DNA from 3 places in the Bacillus sp. Medicinal_06 genome. Region 2 is predicted to be linked to each of the others. Evidence: riboswitches for the same ligand, from Rfam matches in the RefSeq annotation. Region 2 holds a riboswitch; each other region holds the start of a gene.
The links. Region 2 has a riboswitch for S-adenosylmethionine ahead of AC1M36_RS00060 (ECF-type riboflavin transporter substrate-binding protein). Riboswitches for the same ligand answer to the same signal wherever they lie in the genome.

Region 1 (5,433 bases), on a different contig from region 2:
GTTGTCCGAAAGCGATTACATCTTTCGTTATTCCGACAGGTTATTCATTTAACTTAGATGGATCAACTTTATATCAAGCTATTGCAGCGATTTTCTTAGCGCAAATGTATGGCATTGATTTATCTCTCGCGCAGCAAATTACATTATTGCTTGTATTAATGGTTACATCTAAAGGGATTGCAGGTGTACCGGGTGTATCATTTGTTGTATTATTAGCAACACTTGGTACAGTAGGTATTCCGGCAGAAGGATTAGCATTTATCGCAGGTATTGACCGTATTTTAGATATGGCTCGTACGGCAGTTAACGTAGTAGGTAACTCTTTAGCAGCTGTAGTTATGTCTAAGTGGGAAGGTCAATATGACGCTGAAAAAGGACAAGCTTATTTAAAAGAGCTTTCTGAAAAACAGGCAGCTTAATAGCTATTGGCAGAGCCCCCGCATAAGATGTGGGGGCTTTTTTGCATAGAAAAGGAGTTGGGAATCATGAAACGAAAATATGGCGATGGCTCTACTTGGGAACGGTTAATAGAGAAAACATATGAAGTGAAGACAATTGAGCAAGGAATGTTAGGTGTGCTGCATATGCAAAAAGTGAAAGAGCCTAGCTATAAGCAATATAATAATCAAAAACTTTGTATTGTAAATGATGGGTACACATGGATGCAGTATTTTATAAATGATAAGAACTTTGCGATTACAGCTATGTTAAATGAAAAGAAGAAGTTAGTGCAGTTTTATATTGATGTGGCCAAAGATTATAAAGTAGATGAGAGAGGCATGCCATATTTCGATGATCTCTATTTAGATGTGGTGTTATTACCTAATGGTGATGTATATGTATTGGATGCAGATGAGTTAGAGGAAGCATATGTAGCTGGAGATATTTCTAAAGAAGAATATCATGTAGCTTGGGATACAGCTAAGTGGATTATTACAACAATTGAAAAGAAAAAGTTTTTTTGGATCGAAATTTTAGAAAGGGAAATTCAAAAATTAAAATGAGTATTTTTTCTTATAGATTGCTTATTTTATTTCATGGTTTTGTATAAATATCAAAAAATGTAAAATATTTTCATGCAAATAATAATTGACTTTTTATTAGTAAGCGAGTAAAGTTAGGGAAGAAATTATTATTAAAAATAAAATATGAAACCTTCTTATAAAGAGAGGCGGAGGGACTGGCCCTACGATGCCTCGGCAGCGGACTCACAACAGAGTGCTGTGCCAAATCCAGCAAGCATGTGCTTGATAGATGAGGAGAGTGTTTCTTATAGATGTATAAGACCTCTTCTTTTGGGAAGAGGTCTTTTGTTATAAGATAGAAAAGGTTTAGAACTAGGGAGAGATGTTATTTTGAAACAAACGAAGGGAAATGGCTTAGCATTATTACCGCTTGGAATATTCTTAGCGCTATTTATTGGCTCTGGAATTATTACAGGGGATTTTTATAAATTGCCGATACTTGTAGCTATTTTAATTGCTGTAGGGACTGCATTAGTGATGAATAGAAAAGAAAGCTTTACATCAAAAGTAGAACGGTTTGCCAAAGGGGCTGGTAATCCGGATATTATGATTATGGTGTTGATTTTTGTACTTGCGGGTGCGTTTTCTGAAACAGCAAAAGGAATGGGCGGGGTTGACTCTACAGTTAATTTAGCGCTATCTATTTTACCGCAAGGATTTATTGTTGCAGGCATTTTTGTTATAGGGGCCTTTATTTCATTAGCGATGGGAACTTCCATGGGGACAATTGCAGCGCTAGCTCCAATTGCAGTAGGGATTAGCCAGCAAACAGATATTTCTATTGCGTTAACGATGGCAACAGTTGTTGGTGGAGCGATGTTTGGTGACAATCTATCATTTATTTCTGATACGACAATTGCAGCTGTTCGTTCGCAAGGAACGGAAATGAAAGATAAATTTAAAACAAATTTTTTAATCGTTTTACCAGCCGCAATTATTACAATTGTATTATTGGTTTTCCTTACAGTAGGAAACCATACAGAAATCAAAGCTCATACATTTGACTGGGTGAAAATATTGCCGTATGCGGGTGTGCTTGTTACAGCTTTACTTGGGTGGAATGTGCTCGTTGTGTTAGCAGGTGGAACAGTTCTATCAGGACTTATTGGTCTTATTGATGGGAGCTACACATTAGCTAGCTTCTTTAAAAGTGTTACAACAGGAATAAGTGGAATGATGGAGCTTGTATTACTGGCAATTTTAATCGGTGGAATGGTTGAAATTATTCAATATAATGGCGGTATTCAATATTTAATGAATACATTAACACGTAGTATTCGTTCGAAAAAAGGTGCTGAATTTGGAATTGCTGGTTTAGTAAGTTTGACGAATGTGTGTACTGCGAATAATACGATTTCTATTATTTTTACTGGTCCGCTTGCAAAAAATATTGCTGATCAATATGAAATTGATCCACGAAAATCAGCGAGTGTGTTAGATCTTTTCTCATGCTCTGTACAAGGATTAGTTCCATACGGTGCTCAAATGTTAACGGCAGCAGGATTTGCAGCATTGTCACCGGTTGAATTATTACCATATGCGTTCTATCCAATTTTAGTTGGAATTTGTGGTGTAGTTTCTATCTTAATAGGATTTCCACGATTTTCAAAAGTAGCAAAAAAAAAGCAATATCATAAAACAGCATAAAGAAAAAGGATGTCTTATATAAGACATCCTTTTTCTTTACATTCACCTTCATATAAGGCTGACTTGGAATAGGTCTTAAGTCTGATTAGAAAACGGTTCTTAAGCTCGTTATGGAAAAACGAAAAAATAGTTAAGATAAGAGTATCAAATCGAAGGGAGGCAAGCACAAGATGAAACAATTTCTAGCGTTTATCGCAGCCGGTATTTTGGCTTTAATTGCTCTTGGTAGTCTTGCTGGTATTGTAGGATTCGCAATTGGAGCAGGAATTGCGTACTGGAGCTATAAATCATTTGTGCGAGCACAATCATTTTTTGGAAAGTTAGCTTGGGGTATTGCCGGTTTAATCGGCTTGTCAATTGCCCTTTCTCATTCCCCAGCACTAATCGGTGTTGCAGCGTTAGTCGTTCTATACTACGGATACCGTGAGTGGAAAAAAGAAAAAGATGTAGTAGTGGATGCTGCTTCAGAAGCTTCTAAGCCATATAGCAACTTTGAAGATGAGTGGAACAAGTTAATGAAAAACTAATATAAAATAATTTAAATCATAAAGTAGAAGAGAGGAAGATTAGAATGAAACAATCTTTATTCGGACGTGTACGCGATGCAATTTTAGCAGATTTTCATAATGTATTAGATGAGAAAGAAAGAAAAAATCCAATTGCTATGTTAAATCAATATTTACGTGATAGTGAGCGTGAAGTAACAAAAATTGAAAAATTAATTCAGCGTCATAAAACATTAAAATCTAACTTTTCCCGTGAACTTGAGCAGGCTCGTTATTTCGTAAATAAGCGCTCAAAGCAGGCGATAATTGCACAAGAAGCAGGAGAAATGCAATTGCATGAACGTGCATTAGAAGAAGTAGCATATTATGAAGGGCAAGTCGCTCGTCTAGAAGAAATGTATGCAGGTGTAGTGGAGCAAATTGATGAGTTAGAACGTCGTCTTTCTGAAATGAAGAATAAACTAAAAGAAATGAATGCAAAGCGCATGGAATTAATGGCTCGCGAAAATATGGCACATGCAAACCGTCGTATGAATACAGCTCTTCATAAAATGGATGAGAATAATCCGTTCTTGCGTTTTGAAGAAATTGAAGATCACATTCGTGATTTAGAGCTTCGCATGAATGAAGATCATGAGCGTGATACATTTGATATGAAAATTGCAAAACTTGAGCGTGAAATGAAAGAAAAAAATGAAGTATCTTTAGACAAAGAAGTAATAAAATAATTGTAGTATATTATAAAACGAGCTTATGATATAGTGATAGAAGAAAAGGTGTTGGCAGGCAATACCTTTTTCTTCTATTTATATGTAACAAGAAGGGGGGAGCTGAAATGAAGAAACAATTTTCAAAATCACAACTAGTGGGGATGCTCCTCATCATATTTGGATTTGGTCTTTTTCTTGATATGGTTCTCGGGCATTTTGAACCAGGAGCTCTTATTTTTGCGTTTATTATGATCATGTTCGGAAGGCACTATCGAAAAAAGAATCGTTATGTGAGAGGGAATGTATTTTTATTTGTCGGGGGGATTGTTTTTTTATTCTTCCTGTTTTCATCAGCGGCCTTCGTACTCGTTGTATTTGCTTGCTTAGCTTTCATTGGTTATCAGCTTATTCAAGGACAGCAGAAGCCCAAAGCGATACAAGTAGAAATTAAGGAAAAAGGATATATAGATGAAGAAAAGCAAATCTATCGCACAGAACCATACCTTAAAAATATAATGGTTGGTAACATAAGAATGATGGATCATATTTATGAGTTAGAAGATATTAATGTCCAGTATGGAGTCGGTGATGTTGAAATCGATTTGACGACGGCAATGATTCCAGAAGGGGAAACGGTCATTGTTATTCGTGGCGTTATTGGTAACATTCGTTTGTATGTTCCATATGATATTGAACTATCTTTAAACCATTCTGTCATCATGGGGAGAGTTTTGCTTCCGGGTCATGAAGAAACAGGTTTTAATCGAAATGTTACGTTTAAGACAGAACAGTATAAAGAAGCTCCTCGACGTATTAAAATTATTTCTTCGCTTGTCGTAGGCGATACGGAAGTGAGGAAAGTATAATGAAAAAGCAAGGAAATATTTCATGGATGTATATTCGTTATTCTATGTTATCTTCTGTTAGTATTGCACTTATTTGTACAGTTGTATATGTATGGAAAAGCGGGCAAGGTGTATATGATTTATTATGGAAAGAATCCATTGCTTCTGTTCCAATTGGCTTGTTAATTATCAGTACAAGTCTTCTTATGGGTGGAATTGTAGGGTATGCGATTGGTTATTATATGCAGCAGCGTATTCAAGGCTTGAATACTTTCTTGTTTGAAGTAGAGCGTGGGAATTTCCCAAAGGATGTTTCGTTTACTGCAGAAGATGAATTTCATGAAGTAGAGCGAAAAGTAATTGCGCTTGCTCGAAGATTAGAGGAACAGGCTGGGCTATTTCAAAAAGTAACGAATGAACGAGCTCATTGGAATGAAGAAATGAGACAAGAAGCGATTTCACAAGAAAGGCATCGACTAGCAAGGGAACTGCATGATTCAGTGAGTCAGCAGCTTTTTGCAATGTCTATGATGATGTCAGCGATTAATGAACAGGTAGATCATATGCCAGAAACAACGAAAAAGCAATTGCAACTTGTGGAAAATATGGTTGTAAATGCGCAATCGGAAATGAGAGCATTACTTTTGCATTTACGTCCTGTACAATTAGAAGGTAAAAAATTAACAGAAGGCATAGAAGA
Region 2 (5,433 bases):
GGATTTTAGCAATCACTAACCCTAAACAACCAATGAAAAATAAGCATAATAAAATACGAAAATCAAAAAATATAAATGTAAGAGTCATCCAAATTATAAATAACAACAATTTAATTGCGCCGTCCATACGATGAAAATATGTATGATTATCTATATAAAATAAATCTGATTTACTCATAATCTCCCCTCCTTTTTGCCTCCATATACATTTGTACAAAAACTTCTGGAAAGGGGATTTTGCTCAATTTTGCTAATGTTGTTAACGAACTTTCCTGTAAGTTAGCTTGTTGTAATACTTGGCTATTTGCTAATACGATTGGAACTGTATCATCGGCAAGTATTTTTCCTTGATGAAGAACAACTGCACGGTCTGCATATTCTAAAGCTAGGTTCATATCATGTGTAATAAAGATAAATGATATTCCTTTTGCCGCTAATACACTTATACAAGACATAAATTGTTCATAATGAAAATAATCTTGTCCTGCTGTTGGCTCGTCTAAGATGATGAGCTTCGGATTCGTTGTTAAAACTGATGCAATGGTAAGCCTCTTTTTTTGCCCGTAGCTTAACGCTTGAATCGGCCAATTTCGAAATGGATATAACCCACAAATTTGCAACGCATCTTCCACTCGTTTATGTATTTCTGCCTTAGAAACCTTCTGTAATTTTAATGAAAAAGCAACTTCATCCCAAACAGTAGATTGTGTAATCATATGATTAGGATTTTGCATGACGTAAGATATCACTTCTCCACGTTTCCGAATAGACCATGAAGTTATATTATCATTATCAAGTACAATTTTCCCTTCCTGTGCTGTGTTCATTCCAGTTAATAAATGTGCAAATGTAGATTTGCCTGCACCATTATGACCTAATAATGCTAATATTTCTCCTCTTCGTATAGAGAGTGTTATGTCCTTTAATGTGAAATTTTTGTGGGAATATGAAAATGAGAGATTTTCTATTTGACATAAGACTTCTTTTTTACATTGTTTTTTAGAAGCAGTAGAACTCATCATCCATTGCTTTATCGTTTTATTTAACTCCTCATTATTTAAAGTTTCAATTGGATAAATTTCTTCATCTAAAATATTCATTTTTAGATTTTTTAACACTTCAATATATATAGGTTCTCTTAACCCTATACTTTGTAAAATGTTTGCTTGTAAAATCTTTTTTGGTGAATCGATTGCTACAATATTCCCTTCATCTATTAATATAATTTTATCTAAGTCTAATTTTAATATCTCTTCTATTCTATGCTCAATAATAACGATTGTTTTATTTAATTGTTGATGTACCTTTTGAATAAGTTCTACTGCTTTTAAACTACTTATTGGGTCTAGATTTGCTAATGGCTCATCAAATAGTAATATGTCAGCATCCGTCGTTAGTAGCCCAGCAAGAGAGACAGTTTGTTTTTGACCACCAGATAATTCATGTGGGCTTCGTGAGTGAAATCTATGCATCTGTACTTTCTGTAAAGAGTCCATAACAACCGCCTTCATTTCCTCCTGTTCTACGCAATCATTTTCTAACGAAAATGCAACATCTTCCCCTACAGTTAACCCAATAAACTGGGAATCTTGATCTTGCAAAATAGTTCCTACAAGCTTACTTTGCTCAAAAATACTACTTTTTCGTGGATCCTTACCACATATTGAAATGTTCCCAGTACTTGATCCCTCATATGAAAAAGGGATCAGCCCATTTATACAATGGGCCAATGTAGATTTTCCTGATCCACTTCGACCAGCAATCAATACTTTTTCACCTGGATAAATATGAAGTGTGATATTCTTTAAAGTAGGTTCTGTCACTTGTTGATATTGAAATGTAAATTGTTCAAAGGAAATAATCGGCTTCATTGTGCTATCCCTACTTTTCAATTTTTAAATGTGTATGTTTTTTATTTGCTTTCGCTAATCCAAGTGTAATTGGTAAACCAAGGATTAAGAAAACAAGGACATCTGCAATCGTTGCACCAAGTACTTGAATAATAATTTTATCTAAAGGCTCTCCCATCACGATAATATCGAAAGCGCCGGCAAATATAATTCCAATAACAATCCCAAGTAAACCTGTTACAGCAAAATATGAAATATCTCGATTACCGAATGTTCCATTTTCCACACTGAAACTTGCTCGTTTTTGTACAAGTCCCATCGTAAATCCAATAATGCCTGAGCTAAGTACCCATCCCCACCATATTCCCCATCCAGCGATAGTATCTGTCACTGTATGACCGATAAGACCAATCAAAAGTCCTGCAAATGGTCCGAAAATCGCACCAAAAATTGTTAATATGGCCAGAGCTGGTTTTATAAATGTATTTGGGGCAATTGAAAGTCCCCATAGACCTAATACCCCATATATTGCAGAACCAATTCCAATTGCTACGACTAATTTTGTAGATAATTTGTTCATATGAATTCCCCCTCATTCTAGTTAGCTTATATTAGTCCTATATGTAAAAGAAAATGGAATTATTCATCTTCACTTCCTTTCTCCCCAATAAAAAATGACCTCTTATAGAAGAGGTCATTTGCGTATGGATATATGATCCTCTTATCTTTCAAAAGACAATATGTCTTTTGTGGAATTAGCACCTTCCTATTTCTATGAATAAATAGGGGTTGCTGAGGTTTCATAGGGCCGTTCCCTCCACCTCTCTGGATAAGTATTCGTTTGTAATTTGTATTATTGCACTAACGTGAATTAATTTCAATATTATTCTCACTATTTTTATTTTTATATAAAATGACAAATAAATCATTGTATTCTTATCGGAATTATGGAATAATTAATAACAAAACAGGTTAACAGGGGGAATGAGACATGAAAGTAATTGGGTTAATTGGTGGATTAAGCTGGGAATCAACATCTCTTTATTATAAACATATTAATACACTAACTTTATCTCAGTATAATCATAATGCAAAGCTTGTTCTATATAGCATGGATTTTGGCGAAGTGACGAATTTACTACAAAATCAACAATATGAAGAAGTGCAAAACCAACTCGTTCAAGTAGCTAAAAAAGTAGAACACTCCGGTGCAGATTGTATACTTATGTGTTCAAATACAGTACACCAATTTGCGGAAGAAGTAGAAAAAGCAATCTCTATCCCACTTCTTCATATTGGCGATGTAAGCGCTGAAGAAATTGTTGAACATGATGTGAAGCGGATTGGTTTGCTTGGAACAAAACAAACAATGGAACAAGATTTTTATAAAACGAGACTAGCTAATTATGGTATTGAAACAATTATTCCCAAAGAAGATGAACGAAATTTCATTCATCATGTCATTCTCCAAGAGTTAAGTAAAGGTATTATTTTAAAGCAATCCAAAGACCGTTTCTTACAAATTGTTCAAAATCTCATTAAAAACGGGGCAGAAGGAATTTTATTAGGATGCACAGAAATACCGTTACTCATTTCACAACAAGATCTTTCTATCCCTGTATTTGATACTGCTTTTTTACATGCCAAAATTGCAGTGCAATTCGCTGGCTAATCAAGAAAAGAAGCTATCTTACAAGATAATAAGATAGCTTCTTTTCTTTGCTGCTACTCTATATGAAATGGAAATTAATCTCTATTACCAAGACCCTGTTATAGATGGCATAGCTGAATGAGAAGTACCCTGCTCACTTTGAAACATAGGTAAATAAATAGTAACGGATGTTCCTACTCCTACCTCACTCATGATACTAATTCTTCCTTGATGACTTTCAATGATTTTATAACTGAGCATGAGTCCAATGCCAGTTCCTTTTTCCTTTGTACTATAAAAAGGTTCACCAAGCCTTTTTATTCTTTCTTCAGGAATTCCTACGCCCTCATCAACTATATTAATAATAACCTCTTCACGTTCTAATTTTTTCACAGAAATAGAGATTTGCCCTCCATCTGGCATTGCTTCAATTGAGTTTTGTAAAATATTAATAAAAACTTGTTTTAATTGATTTTCACAGCAATCAATTATTAATTCTTTTGATTCTATATGGAGATTAATTTGAATATTTGTCATGATTGCCTTTGTATTAATTAATGAAACGACATTTCTTAATATCAAACAAATATTTTTCTTTTCAGTTGGAATGACATCAGTCTTTGCGATTGATAAAAACTCATGAAGGATAGATTCAATTCGCTCAATTTCTGACAGCATAAGATCGAAGTATTTATCCTGATCTTCTTGATTAATTTGAAATAGTTGAATAAATCCTTTAATCACTGTCAGTGGATTTCGAACTTCATGAGCTACCCCAGCAGCTAACTGTCCAATTGCTGCAAGTGTATCTGATTTATTCAATAACTCTTCAGTCTTTTTCCGCTCAGTAATATCTCGAACAATTATCATAATCTTATCTTGTAAAAGTGGTAAACACCTAGCTTCAAAGAAACTAATACTTCCTTTAAGCGTTAACGGATATTCAACAATAACTGTAGATTCTTTTTGCCTTACTTGGTGAATCGCTCCTCGAAATTGCTGTGCTACAGGTGATGGTAAGACTTCATAAAACTTTTTCCCCATAAACGATTCTGCAGGTACGTAAAACTTAGCTGGTGAACCAGCTTTATAATCTATAATTGTTCCATCAGCTTCGGTTAAAAAACACAAATCAGGTAATGCTTTAAAAATAAGCTCTAGCTCAGATGTTTGTTGCTTTAATTGTTCTTCAATTCCTTTTCGATGCGTAATATCAACTCCAACTGCCCAGTAACTATAACCAGGTACTGGAAAATGTTCTGAGATGTTTGACCACATGATTGTCTTTATTTCTCCATTTTTGCATGTTAAATTCATTTCCCAATCTCGAAAACTTTTTCCACGCATCGAAAATTTCTTTTGAATGTGTCTGCGATAACTTTCATCAGGATATAGCAATTCAAGTGCTTTTGGATTTTCAATGATTTCTTCTGCAGCATAACCTGTTACAAGCTCACATTCTCGGTTCCATAATATAAAATTCCCATCTTTATCAAGAGCATCAACCATAATGGGCATATTTTGCAAGATTGTATGTAACTGTTCTTCTTTTTTAGAAAGTAAATGTATATTTTTTGTTTGATTTTGAAGTTTATTCATTGCATTATCTACAATGAGATTTGAAAGCATTTCGAAGTATTTTTGACAAGTACGGATATCTTTTTTTATTGAACAAGCAACAAATGACCCAAGATGTTGCTCATGTAAAAAAAACGGAATTTCAATCTTTATAAGTTCTATATGTTCTTCTCGATTCATACCAAATGAAAAAATACATTCCATATTTTGATCAAGAAGTTGATGTGAAATGTTTGTTAAGTTATAAAATTGTTCTGCCATGGTTTCTATTGTGTTCACGTCAATGAGTTCCAATAGCCGAGCATTCATTCTCTTTCCACCTCTATATGTAAAATTAATACCATTTTTTATTCA
Region 3 (5,433 bases), on a different contig from region 2:
TATAAGTCTAGGAATATTTGAATAAATCTAAATTATCGTGTAGAATAATGTTGTAAAATGTAAACGTTTTTCTAAGGGGAGGCTAAAAAGAATGGTAGTAGCATACAAACATGAGCCATTTACAGATTTTTCAGTAGAGGCTAACAAGTTAGCGTTTGAAGAAGGTTTAAAGACAGTAGAATCTTATCTTGGACAAGACTATCCATTAATTATCGGGGGAGAAAAGATCACTACAGACGAGAAAATCGTTTCTGTAAACCCTGCGAATAAAGAAGAAGTTGTGGGCAGTGTTTCAAAAGCAAGCCGTGAATTAGCTGAAAAAGCAATGCAAGTGGCGGATGAAACATTCCAAACTTGGAGAAAGTCAAAACCAGAAATGCGTGCAGACATTTTATTCCGCGCTGCAGCAATCGTTCGTCGTAGAAAACATGAGTTCTCTGCTATTCTTGTAAAAGAAGCAGGTAAACCATGGAATGAGGCGGATGCTGATACAGCCGAAGCAATCGACTTTATGGAATATTATGGTCGTCAAATGTTGAAATTAAAAGACGGTATTCCAGTAGAAAGCCGTCCAATTGAATATAATCGTTTCTCTTACATTCCATTAGGAGTAGGTGTTATCATTTCTCCTTGGAACTTCCCATTCGCAATTATGGCAGGTATGACAACAGCTGCATTAGTTTCTGGTAACACAGTATTACTAAAACCAGCTAGTACAACACCTGTAGTAGCAGCGAAATTTATGGAAGTATTAGAAGAAGCAGGCTTACCAGCAGGCGTTGTAAACTTCATCCCAGGTAGTGGATCTGAAGTTGGTGACTACTTAGTAGACCACCCTCGTACACGTTTCATTAGCTTCACTGGATCACGCGATGTAGGTATTCGTATTTACGAGCGCGCAGCAAAAGTAAATCCAGGCCAAATTTGGTTAAAACGCGTTATCGCTGAAATGGGCGGTAAAGATACAATTGTTGTTGATAAAGAAGCAGATCTTGAATTAGCTGCTAAATCTATCGTTGCATCTGCATTTGGATTCTCAGGACAAAAATGTTCTGCTTGTTCTCGTGCAGTAATCCACGAAGATGTATACGATTACGTATTAAATCGTGCTGTTGAATTAACAAAAGAATTAACTGTAGGTAACCCAGCTGAAAAAGGCATGAACATGGGACCAGTTAATGACCAAGCTGCATTTGATAAAGTAATGAGCTATGTTGCAATTGGTAAAGAAGAAGGTAAAGTAGTAGCAGGTGGCGAAGGAGATGACTCTAAAGGCTGGTTCATCCAACCAACAATCGTTGCTGACGTTGCAGAAGATGCTCGCTTAATGAAAGAAGAAATCTTCGGACCAGTAGTAGCATTCTGTAAAGCAAAAGACTTCGATCATGCGCTTGCAATTGCAAACAATACAGAATACGGTTTAACAGGAGCAGTTATCTCTAACAACCGTGAACATATCGAAAAAGCACGTGAAGACTTCCACGTTGGTAACTTATACTTCAACCGTGGATGTACTGGTGCAATCGTAGGTTACCAACCATTCGGTGGCTTTAACATGTCTGGTACAGACTCTAAAGCTGGTGGACCTGACTACCTAGCACTTCACATGCAAGCAAAAACTACTTCTGAAACTTTATAAGAAATAGGTGAAAGGGCCTTCCTGTAATAGGGAAGGCCTTTTTCATAATAAGAAAGTTTTTGATTGGAAAACAGTTATCTTACTTCAATAAAGTAGGACTTTAATCGGTGTTAGTCTTACTGCCTACAAATAGTAGGCTGAAATGTAAAAAGTGAACAGAAACAAAAACGCCAGAAAATTTAATCCATTCGTCATATTTTTCTGTATTATTTTTAAAGATTTCCTGTATAATACAATTTGAAAGAAAATCTATGGTTAGACAAAAGGACACTGCTTTCAGTTTTGCTCACTGGAAGTGGTGTTTTTGTATTTTTTCAGAAAATGTGGTACAGAAATAATAATAATGTTTAATTTTGATTCTTGAAATAGAATAACCATCTATTCAATTGATGGCACAAGGTTAATAAAGTTGTTTCATTTTAAAATGGGAATTGTTAAATAAAGTACCTGTTAAATCATTACTCTTTTTCATGAAGAACATACGAAAGTTTTGTTTCAAATTCTAATTGTAGTATAGGTTCTGGAAATTCTTCTGGAACAAATAGTAACTCTTCTGAAATCCCTAAGCAGAAACCGTCTAACTCAATTGTATTCTCCTCTGTAAAATGGCTGGTTGTACACAGTGGACCTTTAAGCATTTTACCTACAAAATGATAGTGACCCATGTATAGAAGAATCTCGCTGTTTTCTGTTGGATATGCAGAGAGTCCTGCTGGTTTTGAGGGGGTAATTCCCAATAGAGAAAATATATCAGAAATTGCAGGCTTTAATTCATTAGAAGCTAATATATAATAATTTCTGCAATCCTGGCATTTACAAGTATCGAACTCTTTTTGATAAAATTCTCTTGTCTTCTCAATATCAACATCCAATATCCATTTCCCAATCTTAATTGGCTGCATGATTTTTCACCCCTCTATTCTTAACAATAAGAATCTCTAAATCATATTTATTATACAAAGAATAATACAAGATGAAGAGAAGTCAAAGAATAAGTTAATGGGAGTAAAGGTGCTGAGGAAAAAAAGTGAAAACAAGTTCGGGAGATTTTAAGCTACATTAGCCTATGAATAGCAGTATAAAAAATCATGTCTCTGTCAGTGAGGGACATGATTTTTTATTTCAGATGGAGTTTCTAAAACTTAAGAATTCTTCTGTACTCATAACATCTGCATATACGTCATTCAAACTTGCTAAAATTGTATTATGGATATAGACAGCAGGAATTGTAGCATTTTTAAAGAGGAGATCTTTTGTTGCGCATGCATCATGTACAACAGTGCAATGAAAACCGAAATCAAAAGCAGCTCTTACTGTAGCATCAATACACATATGAGTCATCATCCCGCATATAATCACATGTTCAATTTCTAAGTTTTGTAATTGCTCTAGTAGGTCTGTTTCCCGAAAGCTGTTTGGATAGTTTTTGAGAATAACTGTTTCATTTTTTAAGGGGCGAACATTTTTATGGATGTGGACACCTTCCGTGTTCGGGAGAAAAAAAGTAGCATTTTCTTTCATAGATACATGTTGGATATGAAATATAGGTTGATTCACTTCTCGAAAATGCTGGAGCAGTTGACTTGCATATTCGCTAGCTTCAACGGCACCGCGCAGTTCCATTTTACCATTTGGAAAATAATCATTTTGAATATCAACGAGTAAAAGGGCTGTTTTCATATGAACGATCGTCCTCCGTCTTTATTTCTTATTCATATAATGTTATTCCATTAACAGAGGATATTTTCCTTTGAGAAAGAAGATGTGAAGAAGAATTTTACATTCATGTAAAATTTGCTTTAGGATTTATCCCGCTATTTTAGGGCGGTAATACTCCCACCTCAAAATTCGGCGGGAGCAATGTCCAACTCTAGCGGCTAGAATCTCCGGTCGTTTCACCCCCTCGGACGAGGCGAAAAACGCCTCTCTGCCTAAGGCGCGGGCGTCCTGTGATTCTGAGCGAGCTGCTTCCGCTTTTCTAAAGAAATTAGATGGGAGATAAACTATCCGTAAAAGTCCGATTGGTGAGGGCTAATAATCAGTGGGGAAAATCAAATAGAAAGAAGTGTAATGGATATAATATCTTTCTGTTTTATAATCTTGTAGAAAATAAAAATATTATTTTCTAATATTTTTATTGACTCTAACTTTTCCGAGTTTTATAATAAAACTTAATTAAATGACAACTAAATTGATACACTCTTATCCAGAGAGGTGGAGGGACTGGCCCTATGATACCTCAGCAACGGGTTTTTGAATACCGTGCTAATTCCAGCAAGCTCTGAGAGGCTTGGAAGATGAGAAGATGTGAATGAGTATATAAGTGCTCTTCTTCTTATTTTTATTACGGATAAGAAGGAGGGCATTTTTTATTTTACCTCAAAGCTCTGCTTCAAGTTATTACAGCATATAGGAGGGGAAAGTAATGATTTCTTTTGAAAATGTAAGTAAAGTATATGAATCAGCCGGGCAATCCGTTCATGCCGTCGAAGATGTAACATTATCGGTTGATAAGGGTGAGATATTTGGTATTATCGGTTTCAGTGGAGCTGGAAAAAGTACACTGTTACGTTTAGTGAATATGTTAGAACGACCAACAGCGGGAACGATTTCGATAGATGATAAAGATATTACTTCCTTATCAACGAAGGAGTTACGAAAGCTAAGACAAAGAATCGGAATGATTTTTCAGAGTTTTAATCTATTTAATTCGAGAACCGTGTTTGGGAATATTGCTTATCCATTGAAATTAGCGAAATTGCCAAAGAATGAGATAAAAGAAAGAGTAAATGAGCTGCTAAAGTTTGTCGGACTAGAAGATAAAGCAAACTATTATCCAGAACAACTATCAGGTGGTCAGAAGCAACGCGTAGGGATTGCAAGAGCACTTGCAACGTCACCAGATATTCTCATTTGTGATGAAGCAACATCGGCACTAGATCCTGAAACAACAACAGAAATTTTGAATCTACTAAAGAAAGTAAACAAGGAATACAATTTAACAATTCTTCTTATTACACATGAAATGCAGGTTGTGAAAGAAATTTGTCACCATGTAGCCGTGATGGAAAAAGGAAAAGTGATTGAGGAAGGCACATTATTTGATGTTTTTACAAAGCCAAAAACAAAGACGACACAAAATTTCGTTCGATCTGTTATTAACGATCATTTACCGGAAAGTGTTCTTGCTAAAATCCAAAATGGTGGACAGATTTATCGCTTAACATTTACTGGAGAAGAGACAGGACAACCGATATTATCGTATATTGCGAAAAATTATAACGTTGATGTAAATGTTCTTTATGGAAATATTATTGAACTCCAAAATATTTTATTTGGAAATCTTCTTGTAGAACTACAAGGTGAACAGAAAGAAATTCAAAAAGCATTACAACATCTAAGACTGCAAGTGCAGTTGAAGGAGGTAGAAGCTCATGCGAGTTGATTGGAGTATATTTTGGCCTCGTATATTAGATGCGACAGGGGATACCCTCTTGATGGTAATTGTAACCCTTATATTTGCCACAATACTTGGTATACCTCTAGGTTTACTTTTGTATGTTACAAGAAAAGGGAATTTTTTAGAAAACAAACTGGTCTTTTCTATTCTTAATATTGTTATTAATACGATTCGTCCCATTCCATTTATTATCTTTTTAGTAGCATTAAGTCCTTTAACGCGCACTGTTATCGGAACAACAATCGGAACGGCAGCAGCAATCTTTCCAATGACGCTGGTTGCTTCAATTGGGATTGCAAGAATGGTTGAAACAAACCTTGTTTCGGTACCAAAG

Region 1: it holds a riboswitch for S-adenosylmethionine, as region 2 does, so the genes downstream of both, AC1M36_RS14610 (Na+/H+ antiporter NhaC family protein) here and AC1M36_RS00060 (ECF-type riboflavin transporter substrate-binding protein) in region 2, are expected to answer to the same signal.
Region 3: it holds a riboswitch for S-adenosylmethionine, as region 2 does, so the genes downstream of both, AC1M36_RS21770 (methionine ABC transporter ATP-binding protein) here and AC1M36_RS00060 (ECF-type riboflavin transporter substrate-binding protein) in region 2, are expected to answer to the same signal.

What each region holds. Positions count from the first base shown of each region.
Region 1 covers NZ_JBWYHD010000005.1:324,250-329,682, reverse strand. Annotated here, with positions in the region: gene gltP (glutamate/aspartate:proton symporter GltP) at 1-419, shown strand, start outside; gene AC1M36_RS14615 (ribonuclease FAU-1 family protein) at 486-1,004, shown strand; SAM riboswitch class I at 1,157-1,261, shown strand; gene AC1M36_RS14610 (Na+/H+ antiporter NhaC family protein) at 1,356-2,672, shown strand; gene AC1M36_RS14605 (lmo0954 family membrane protein) at 2,843-3,199, shown strand; gene AC1M36_RS14600 (PspA/IM30 family protein) at 3,244-3,906, shown strand; gene liaF (cell wall-active antibiotics response protein LiaF) at 4,014-4,754, shown strand; gene AC1M36_RS14590 (sensor histidine kinase) at 4,754-5,433, shown strand, end outside.
Region 2 covers NZ_JBWYHD010000001.1:7,381-12,813, forward strand. Annotated here, with positions in the region: gene AC1M36_RS00050 (energy-coupling factor transporter transmembrane component T family protein) at 1-178, opposite strand, end outside; gene AC1M36_RS00055 (ABC transporter ATP-binding protein) at 171-1,871, opposite strand; gene AC1M36_RS00060 (ECF-type riboflavin transporter substrate-binding protein) at 1,882-2,430, opposite strand; SAM riboswitch class I at 2,569-2,686, opposite strand; gene AC1M36_RS00065 (aspartate/glutamate racemase family protein) at 2,842-3,522, shown strand; gene AC1M36_RS00070 (ATP-binding protein) at 3,607-5,388, opposite strand.
Region 3 covers NZ_JBWYHD010000010.1:123,964-129,396, reverse strand. Annotated here, with positions in the region: gene pruA (L-glutamate gamma-semialdehyde dehydrogenase) at 92-1,639, shown strand; gene AC1M36_RS21780 (hypothetical protein) at 2,098-2,541, opposite strand; gene AC1M36_RS21775 (cysteine hydrolase family protein) at 2,762-3,319, opposite strand; SAM riboswitch class I at 3,839-3,943, shown strand; gene AC1M36_RS21770 (methionine ABC transporter ATP-binding protein) at 4,065-5,084, shown strand; gene AC1M36_RS21765 (methionine ABC transporter permease) at 5,074-5,433, shown strand, end outside.